Regions from separate parts of the Micromonospora sp. NPDC049101 genome, predicted to be linked through region 3. Evidence: predicted binding sites of a transcription regulator. Region 3 holds the regulator's gene; each other region holds the start of a gene.
The links. Region 3 encodes HrcA, which represses chaperone genes, less so after heat shock. Its sites were predicted from a motif close to GGTTNGCACNCTCNNNNNGAGNGTGCNAACC; they were not measured.
Positions count from the first base shown of each region.

Region 1: the regulator HrcA is predicted to act here: its motif matches at 1,092-1,122, upstream of groL (chaperonin GroEL).
Region 2: the regulator HrcA is predicted to act here: its motif matches at 1,936-1,966, upstream of groES (co-chaperone GroES).

Region 1 covers NZ_JBEZED010000007.1:152,887-156,130, forward strand. Annotated here, with positions in the region: gene AB0B57_RS12115 (GNAT family N-acetyltransferase) at 1-147, opposite strand, end outside; gene AB0B57_RS12120 (cold-shock protein) at 423-626, shown strand; gene AB0B57_RS12125 (hypothetical protein) at 699-1,001, shown strand; gene groL (chaperonin GroEL) at 1,317-2,939, shown strand; gene AB0B57_RS12135 (hypothetical protein) at 2,998-3,244, opposite strand, start outside.
Region 2 covers NZ_JBEZED010000035.1:74,712-77,955, forward strand. Annotated here, with positions in the region: gene ybaK (Cys-tRNA(Pro) deacylase) at 154-633, opposite strand; gene AB0B57_RS32875 (methyltransferase domain-containing protein) at 644-1,840, opposite strand; gene groES (co-chaperone GroES) at 2,100-2,414, shown strand; gene groL (chaperonin GroEL) at 2,485-3,244, shown strand, end outside.
Region 3 covers NZ_JBEZED010000028.1:69,126-72,369, reverse strand. Annotated here, with positions in the region: gene AB0B57_RS29820 (16S rRNA (uracil(1498)-N(3))-methyltransferase) at 1-84, opposite strand, end outside; gene dnaJ (molecular chaperone DnaJ) at 86-1,234, opposite strand; gene hrcA (heat-inducible transcriptional repressor HrcA) at 1,310-2,332, opposite strand; gene AB0B57_RS29805 (DUF4870 domain-containing protein) at 2,443-3,123, shown strand; gene hemW (radical SAM family heme chaperone HemW) at 3,211-3,244, opposite strand, start outside.

The sequences.
Region 1 (3,244 bases), on a different contig from region 3:
CGCCGCGTCCGCCAGGGTCTCCAGGAAGGCCAACGGTGCGTCGGCGAGCATCTCCAGACGCAGTGCCCGCATCCGGGCGGCGTCCTGCGGCCGGACCCGGCGGATCTCCGCCCGCCGTAGGGCAGTGGCGCCCGTATCGGTGGTCATGCCCGCATGCCTACCACAGGGGCGGTGCCCGGCACGGTCGAGCTGCGCCGGGCAGTCATCGACGTGGATCCGGTGGATCGAAAAATCAAGCCGGTCGGACCGCCCCGGAAGGTGTCAGATTTGTGGCCGTGCGCGGCCGTCACTCCTCGTGTAGCGTGCGATTTCGGTCACCTTATTCAATGGTCGCCATCGATTGCCGAGGTGGTGGCCGGTGGGCGTCCGGCCGTGCCGAGCGCCAGGTCAGGCAACACCGCGCAGAGTGAGGGAAGTGCACCGTGGCACAGGGCACCGTGAAGTGGTTCAACGCCGAAAAGGGCTACGGCTTCATCGCCGTCGACGGCGGTCAGGACGTGTTCGTCCACTTCTCCGCGATCGAGATGGACGGCTACAAGGCGCTGGACGACGGCCAGCGGGTGGAGTTCGAGATCGCCCAGGGTCAGAAGGGCCCGCAGGCCGAGCACGTCCGCGTCGTCGCCTGAGTTTTCCTCCTCGATCGGCCCCGCGCGTCGGGGCTGGCGGCAGAGGCGCGCAACCGGGTAGATCGGGCCCGTTTGGCCGGCCCGGTCTACCTCTTCGAACACCGCAACCCGATCGGCCGCTCGTCTCGGATGTTCCACGACCGGCCCGACCTCCTACTCGGTCGGGTGGCCCTGGCGGTCATCGTCGTCAACGTGATCTCCGGTGGCCTGGAGGAGGCGGGCACGGCCGCGTTCGGCACGGATCCCCTCTCGTCGCCGGGCACCGCGATCGGGGCGGTGGTGGTGATCGGGGTCACCGCCGTGCTGGTCCTGCCGGCCTACCTCGCCCAGCCAGGTCGGTCTGCTGGTGACGTACGCCGAGCAGCGCGCCCATGAGGAGCCGGTGAACACTGCCGGACTGACGACGGAACTCGGCTGAGCGGCCCCATCGTGCTTGCACTCGGCAGGGGAGAGTGCTAAACAAGTCATTGGCACTCGCATACCGTGAGTGCCAATGGTCGGGACGGTGGGGCCAGGTTGCACCGGCGTGGAGACGCCGGGGCGGCACATGGCCGGTCGTCGCGGGCTATCCGGCCCGGCCGAAGGACGTCGTCGTCGCCAGGTGGCGACGTCCCAAGGTGCGTACACCAGGCGGCCCATCCGGGGCACACATCTCGGGTGGCCCGTGAGTGTCCAGGAGGACAACGCCGTATGGCCAAGATGATCGCGTTCGACGAAGAGGCGCGCCGCGGCCTCGAGCGGGGCATGAACCAGCTCGCCGACGCCGTAAAGGTGACCCTCGGCCCCAAGGGCCGCAACGTCGTGCTCGAGAAGAAGTGGGGTGCCCCCACCATCACCAACGATGGTGTGAGCATCGCCAAGGAGATCGAGCTCGAGGACCCGTACGAGAAGATCGGCGCTGAGCTGGTCAAGGAGGTCGCCAAGAAGACCGACGACGTTGCCGGTGACGGCACGACGACGGCGACCGTCCTGGCCCAGGCCCTGGTTCGCGAGGGCCTGCGCAACGTGGCCGCCGGCGCCAACCCGATGGCCCTGAAGCGGGGCATCGAGGCCGCGGTCGCGAGCGTCTCGGAGGAGCTGTCCAAGCTCGCCAAGGACGTCGAGACCAAGGAGCAGATCGCCTCCACCGCCTCCATCTCCGCTGGCGACAGCACCGTCGGCGAGATCATCGCCGAGGCGATGGACAAGGTCGGCAAGGAAGGCGTCATCACCGTCGAGGAGAGCAACACCTTCGGGCTGGAGCTGGAGCTCACCGAGGGTATGCGCTTCGACAAGGGCTACATCTCGGCCTACTTCATGACCGACCCGGAGCGTATGGAGGCCGTCTTCGACGACCCGTACATCCTGATCGCCAACAGCAAGATCTCGTCGGTGAAGGACCTGCTCCCGATCCTGGAGAAGGTCATGCAGTCGGGCAAGCCGCTGCTGATCATCGCCGAGGACCTGGAGGGCGAGGCCCTCGCCACCCTGGTGGTCAACAAGGTCCGTGGCACCTTCAAGTCGGTCGCCGTCAAGGCGCCGGGCTTCGGTGACCGCCGCAAGGCCATGCTGACCGACATCGCGATCCTCGCCGGTGGCCAGGTCATCAGCGAGGAGGTCGGCCTCAAGCTCGACGCCGCCAGCCTCGACATGCTGGGCCGCGCCCGCAAGGTCGTGGTGACCAAGGACGAGACCACCATCGTCGACGGTGCCGGTGACGCCGAGCAGATCCAGGGCCGGGTCAACCAGATCCGGGCCGAGATCGACAAGAGCGACTCCGACTACGACCGGGAGAAGCTGCAGGAGCGGCTGGCCAAGCTGGCCGGCGGCGTTGCGGTCATCAAGGTCGGCGCGGCCACCGAGGTCGAGCTCAAGGAGCGCAAGCACCGCATCGAGGACGCCGTTCGCAACGCGAAGGCCGCCGTCGAGGAGGGCATCGTCCCGGGTGGTGGCGTCGCGCTGGTCCAGGCCGGCAAGACCGCCTTCGACAAGCTCGACCTGGTCGGCGACGAGGCGACCGGTGCGAACATCGTCAAGGTCGCGCTGGACGCCCCGCTGCGGCAGATCGCCGTCAACGCCGGCCTCGAGGGCGGCGTCGTGGTGGAGAAGGTCCGTAACCTCGAAGCGGGTCACGGCCTCAACGCCGCCAACGGCGAGTACGTCGACCTGCTGGCCGCGGGCATCATCGACCCGGCCAAGGTGACGCGCTCGGCGCTGCAGAACGCCGCCTCGATCGCGGCGCTCTTCCTCACCACCGAGGCCGTCGTCGCGGACAAGCCGGAGAAGACCCCGGCTGCCCCGGCTGGCCCGGGTGGCGGGGACATGGACTTCTGAGTCCAGTTCCGACACACCGAACGGGGCGGGCCGCTGACGCGGTCCGCCCCGTTCGTCGTCAGGTCGGCAGTCGGCGCTGGTTGCGCCGTTTGTGCGCCCGGTCGTACGGCGGGAGCAGTTGGATCGGCGCGTCCACCATCTCCTGCGGCTGCTCGACCACCGACGATTCGCCGTCGGTGGTCATCTCGGCCAGTTGTTCGGCGTCGCCGTAGTCGAGCCGGTCGAACGGCAGTTGGCCGGGGAGTTCGCCGACCGGTTTCCAGGTGATCGGCGGGCCGTCCTCGGTCTGGTCGTCATCCGTGGTC
Region 2 (3,244 bases), on a different contig from region 3:
GGTGTTGTTTTTGTTGTGTCCGGCAACGTATTGCGCGTCACACCGGCTCCACAAGACCGCTCCGGTGCCTAGTTTGTTGGCAGCGATAACAATTCAGCAACGCGACTGTTACTCCGTGGGTATCCCACGGCGTAGTCGACGTAACGAAGGGTGTCAGCGGGTCTGCAACGGCGCGGTGCGGGCGTCGGTCAGCGCCACCAGAGCCGTCGCGGCCAGTTCGAGTTGCAGACCGCGCCGACCAGCCGAGACGTAGATCGTCGGAAGATCCAGCGCGGATTCGTCAAGCACTGTGGGCAGTCGCCTGCGCTGCCCGAGCGGGCTGATCCCCCCGCGTACGTAGCCGGTGGCCCGCTCGGCGACCGCCCGGTCGGCCAGCGCCGCCCGCTTGCCGCCGACCGCCGCCGCGAGCGCCTTGAGATCCAGCTCGCCGGTGACCGGCACGACCGCCACGGTGAGCGCGCCGTCGACCTCGGTCACCAACGACTTGAAGACGCGCTCCGGTGCCACGCCGAGCGCCACCGCCACCAGCGCGCCGTAGTTCGGGGCGTCCGGCGACACCCGGTAGGGGTGCGTGCGGTGCGCGACTCCGTGCCTGACCAACAGTGCCGTCGCCGGGGTGCCCTGTCCTGCCACACCCGCGACGCTAGTCGACCGGCCGACCGATCAGCACTGTCGGTGCGCCGGCGACCCGGGTGAGCACCAGGCTCGCCGCCGCGTCGCCGGCCAGCCGCAAATCCCGGCGCAGCTGCTCCGGGGTGAGCGCGGAACCCCGCTTGAGGATCTCCACCCGGCCCACCCGGCGCTCGCGCAGCAGCGTCCGCAGTCGCTTGAGCGAGAACGGCAGCACGTCGGTGATCTCCAGGCAGCGCGCGTACGGGGTGCGGGTCGGCTGGTCCGCGTAGAGGTAGGCGATGCTCGGGTCACCCAGGTTGGCGTCCAGTTGGGCGGCCAGTTCGGCGACGAGGTGCGCGCGGATGACCGCCGCGTCCGGGTCGTACAGGTAGCGCCGGGGCGGCCCGACCGGCGCCTCGTCGGCACCCGAGCCGGTGAGCTGGTGGCGGCGGGTCTCGGCGCCCTCCTGGCGGTAGAGCGTGGCGCGGCGGGGCACCTCCGCCAACTCCCCGCACCAGAGCGCGGCCTCGACCAGGTCGCCGTCCACACCGACCCACTCCGCCTCCGCACCCGCCGGGATGAGCGCGTGGTCCAGGCCCGGTGCCACCTTCACCACCGTGCGCGGCACCCGCTCGGCCAGCCCGGTGACGAAGTCCCACGGCGGCGAGAAGGCGCGCGGGTCGAAGATTCGTCGCCCGGTGCCGCTGCTGCGGCGGGCCGGGTCGCAGAAGACCCCGTCGACCCGGGAGACGTCGAACGCGGTGGCATCCCCGCACTCGACGGTGAACAGCTCGGCCAGCCCGGCCGCCGTGGCGTTGGCGGCGGCCATCGCCGCGGTCACCGGGTCGGCCTCCACCCCGTACACCCGGATGCCGGCACGGGCGGCGGCCAGCGCGTCCGCGCCGAGGCCGCACCCGAGGTCGGCCAGGGTGCGCACGCCGGCCGCGGACAGCCGGACGGCTCGACGGTCGGCGACCACCCGGCGGGTGGCCTGCTCCAGGCCGGGGCGGGTGAGGAACATCCCGGCGGCGACCGGGCCGAACTTGCCGGCCGCCCGGTGCCGCAGCTCGGCCTGGGTGAGCGCCGCCGCGGCCAGCGTCGGCGGCACCCCGGCCGCGCGCAGCGCCGACGCCGCGACCAGCGGATCACCGCCGGCCAGACCGGCCGCCGTCGCGAGCGCGGCCGACCCCTCGGGGGTACGCAGCGCCGCCAGCTGATCGAGATCCACCCGGTCATTGTCCGGGTGGACCCGGAAATCCGGGCTGGCGGGGCGCGACTCGCTGGCACTCTCCTTGACGGAGTGCTAGCCACGGAATAACCTGCGATTAGCACTCTCACCCTGAGGGTGCCAGCTTCCGGGTCTCGCGACCCGGGTGCGCACGCCAGGCGGACCGGCACCCGCGACGACGGTCCCGCCCGGTGGCATGAGGCAGATTGACGCTGGTTGGCCCCGCCGGCCAGCAACGAAACCAGTACCCCAGGAGGGTATGCCCGTGACTACCGCGACCAAGGTTGCGATCAAGCCGCTCGAGGACCGCATCGTGGTCCAGGCGAACGAGGCTGAGACCACCACGGCGTCGGGCATCGTGATCCCCGACACCGCCAAGGAGAAGCCGCAGGAGGGCACCGTCCTCGCTGTGGGCCCGGGGCGCGTCGACGACAACGGCAACCGGGTTCCGGTTGACGTGCAGGTCGGCGACACCGTCCTTTACTCGAAGTACGGCGGCACCGAGGTCAAGTACGCCGGCGAGGAGTACCTGGTGCTCTCCGCCCGCGACGTCCTCGCGGTCATCGAGAAGTAAGCAACCGATCAGTTCCATTGCCCCGGTCCGGCTCGCCGGGCCGGGGCAGTGGCGCTTCGAAGGGACATTAATGGCGAAGATCCTGAGCTTCTCGGACGACGCCCGACACCTGCTGGAGCACGGTGTCAACGCCCTCGCGGACGCGGTCAAGGTCACCCTCGGCCCGCGCGGGCGCAACGTCGTCCTGGACAAGAAATTCGGTGCGCCGACGATCACCAACGATGGTGTGACCATCGCCAAGGAGATCGAGCTCACCAACCCGTACGAGAACCTTGGCGCGCAGCTGGTCAAGGAGGTGGCGACCAAGACCAACGACGTCGCCGGTGACGGCACCACCACCGCGACCGTGCTGGCCCAGGCCATGGTTCGCGAGGGCCTGCGCAACGTGACCGCCGGGACCAACCCGGCCGGCCTCAAGCGGGGCATCGACGCGGCGGCCACCAAGGTCTCCGAGGCGCTGCTCGGCCGTGCCGCGGAGGTCACCAGCAAGGAGTCGATCGCGAACGTGGCGACGATCTCCGCGCAGGACGCCACGATCGGTGATCTCATCGCCGAGGCGATGGAGCGGGTCGGCCGCGACGGTGTCATCACCGTCGAGGAAGGCTCCATGCTCACCACCGAGCTGGACGTGACCGAGGGTCTCCAGTTCGACAAGGGCTTCATCTCGCCGAACTTCGTCACCGACCTGGAGGGTCAGGAGTCCGTCCTCGAGGACGCGTACATCCTGGTCACCACCCAGAAGATCTCGGCGATCGAGGAGCTGCTGCCGCTGCTGGAGAAGGTCCTGCAGAACAGCAAGCCGCTGCTGATCATCGCCGAGGACGTGGACG
Region 3 (3,244 bases):
GGCGGCGTGGTGCCCCTCCGGGCCGTCCAGGGTCAGCGCGTCGCCGATGGGCAGCGTCTCGACCAGGAACAGCGGCGCGGACACCTCAGGCGTGCCCGTTGAACGCGTCGCGCATCCGGGAGAAGAAGCCGCCCTGCTTGGATAACTCGGCGACCTCCTCGCCACGGGTCTTGGCGAAGTCGCGCAGCATCTTCTCCTGGTCGGGGTCGAGCTTGGTCGGCGTGCGCACGTCCAGGTGCACGTAGAGGTCACCTCGGCCGGTGCCGCGCAGGTGCGGCACGCCCCGGGCGCGCAGTCGCAGCGTGCTGGCCGGCTGGGTGCCGGCCTTGACGTCGACCGTCTCCTCGCTGTCCAGGGTCTTGATGGTCAGCCGGGTGCCGAGCGCCGCCGCCGTCATCGGGACCGTGACGCGGCAGTGCAGGTCGTCGCCCTTGCGGGAGTACACGTCGTGTGGCCGCTCGTGGATCTCCACGTAGAGGTCACCGGCGGTGCCGCCACCCGGACCGACCTCGCCCTGCTGGGCCAGCCGGATCCGCATGCCGTCCTCGACGCCGGCCGGGATCTTGACGGTCAGCGAACGGCGGGTGCGCACCCGGCCGTCACCGGCGCAGGTGGGGCAGGGGTGCGGGATGGTGGTGCCGTAACCCTGGCAGACGGTGCACGGCCGGGCCGAGACCACCTGGCCGAGGAAGGTGCGCTGCACCGACTGCACCTCACCGCGGCCACCGCACGCCTCGCAGGTCGCCAGGTGCGTGCCGGCGGCCGTGCCGGCACCGGAGCAGGTGGTGCAGAGCACCGCGGTGTCGACGGTGATCGGCGCCTCGACGCCGAACGCCGTCTCGTGCAGGTCCAGTTCGAGTCGCAGGATCGCGTCGGCACCCGGGCGGGTCCGTGGTCGCGGGCCCCGGGCACCACCGGCCGCGCCACCGAAGAACGCGTCCATGATGTCCTGGAAACCGACGAACGGGCCGCCGGCACCACCCGGACCGCCCGGACCGCCGGCACCACCGCCACCCGGGGCGAGCGGGTCGCCACCCAGGTCGACGATCTGCCGCTTCCGGTCGTCCGAGAGGACCTCGTACGCGGCGTTGATGTCCTTGAACTTCTCCTGAGCCTCCGGGTCCGGATTGACGTCCGGGTGGAACTGGCGCGCCAGCTTGCGGTAGGCGCGCTTGATCTCGTCATCGGAGGCTTCCCGGCTCACACCGAGAATGCCGTAGTAGTCCCTGGCCACTGCGTTCCGTGTCCTCATGTTCGTCTCGCGTTGTGCCGGTCGGCGGCCGCAGCCGGCCGCATCGGCCCTGACCAATCAGTTCTGGGCCAGCAACTCGCCCACGTAGCGTGCCACGGCGCGGACCGTGGCGATGTTGCCGGGGTAGTCCATCCGCGTCGGCCCCAGCACCCCCAGGCCACCCAGGATGGTGGTGCCCGGGCCGTAGCCGGTGCTGACCACGGAGGCGGCCCGCAGGTTGTCGAACTCGTTCTCGTCGCCGATCAGCACACGGGTCGTGCTCGGCTCGGTCTCGCCGATGAGCTTGAGCAGCACGACCTCCTCCTCCAACGCCTCGAGGATCGGGCGCAGGGAACCCTGGAAGTCGAGCAGACCGCCCCGGGTGAGGTTGGCGGTGCCGGCCAGCGCGATGCGTTCCTCGTGCCGCTCGACGAGCGTCTCCAGCAGGACGGTGGCGAGTGTGGTCATGGTCGGACGCAGCCCGGCCGGCGCCTCCTCGACAAGCGCCTGCACCAACGGTGGCGTGTCGGACAGCCGCGCGCCGGCGAGCTTTTCGTTGACCAGCCGGCGCAGGTCCATGACGTCGTCGGCCGGCACCGGCCCGGGCAGCTCCACCAGCCGCTGCTCGACCCGCCCGGTGTCCGCGATCATGACGAGCATCAGCCGGGTGGTGGAGATCGGCACCAACTCCAGGTGCCGAACCGAGGAGCGGGCCAGGCTCGGGTACTGCACGACGGCCACCTGCCGGGTCAGCTGGGCGAGCAGTCGCACCGTGCGGTGCACCACGTCGTCGAGGTCGACCGCGCCGACCAGGAAACGCTCGATGGCCCGCCGCTCGGCCGGGCTGAGTGGCTTGACCCGGGACAACCGGTCGACGAAGAGCCGGTAGCCGCGGTCGGTGGGCACCCGGCCGGCACTCGTGTGCGGCTGCCGGATGTAGCCCTCCTCCTCCAGCACGGCCATGTCGTTGCGGACCGTGGCCGGGGACACCCCGAGCTGGTGCCGCTCGACAAGCGCCTTGCTGCCGACCGGCTCCTGGGTGGAGACGTAGTCCTCGACGATCGCGCGGAGCACGGCGAGTTTCCGGTCGTCGAGACCCATCCTCCGCACCTCCTGTCGCACGTCGGCCGCCGGCGCCGTGGGGCCGGTCGAGCCGCCCTGGCACTCGACTGTAACGAGTGCCAGTCTACTTCGGCGTACCCACCGGCGCGATGATCAACGGTGGCCCCTCTGGTGCTGCGTTGCCACGGGCACCTACCGTGACACCCATGACTGAACCTCCTCGCCCTCCCGGCGCGGGTGACCCCGGCAACTATCCGCCGGAGCCGAGTTCGTACCCCTCGGCCGAGCCACCCACCGCACCACTGTCCGGGGCGTCTGGCCCGGGCGACTATCCCCCGGCCGGTGGCTATCCGCCACCCACCGGTGACCAACCGCCGTCAGGTGGCTACCCTCCGGCGGGTGGCTATCCGCCGCCCGGAGGCTATCCGCCCGGCGGCTACCCCGCTGGCGGATATCCGACCGGCGGCGGCCCCAGCGGCGGCTACGCCAACAACGAGGACAAGACCTGGGCGCTCGTCGCGCACTTCGGCGGCGCGGCCGGCATGATCATCAGCGGGGGTGTGCTCGGCTGGATCGGCCCGCTGGTGGCGCTGCTGGCCCGCGGCAACCAGTCTCCGACGGCCCGGGCGCACGCCGTGGCGGCGCTCAACTTCCAGCTCATCTGGTCGATCGTCGGCCTGGTCGGCTGGGTGCTGTCCTGCATCGTGATCGGCTTCCTCGGCGTCGGGGCGGCCATCATCCTCGGTGCCGTGTTCGGCATCATCGCCGGCGTCAAGGCCAACGAGGGTCAGCTCTACCGCTACCCGCTCTCGGCCAACATCATCAAGTGACCCGGGCCGGCCGCTCCCCCGGCCGGTCCGGTGCACTGCCGCCGCACCCCGGTGCACCGCTGCTCGGCCCGGGGCGGCGGGCCCGCTTCAGGGCAGCAGGTCACGCACGACCGCGTCGGCG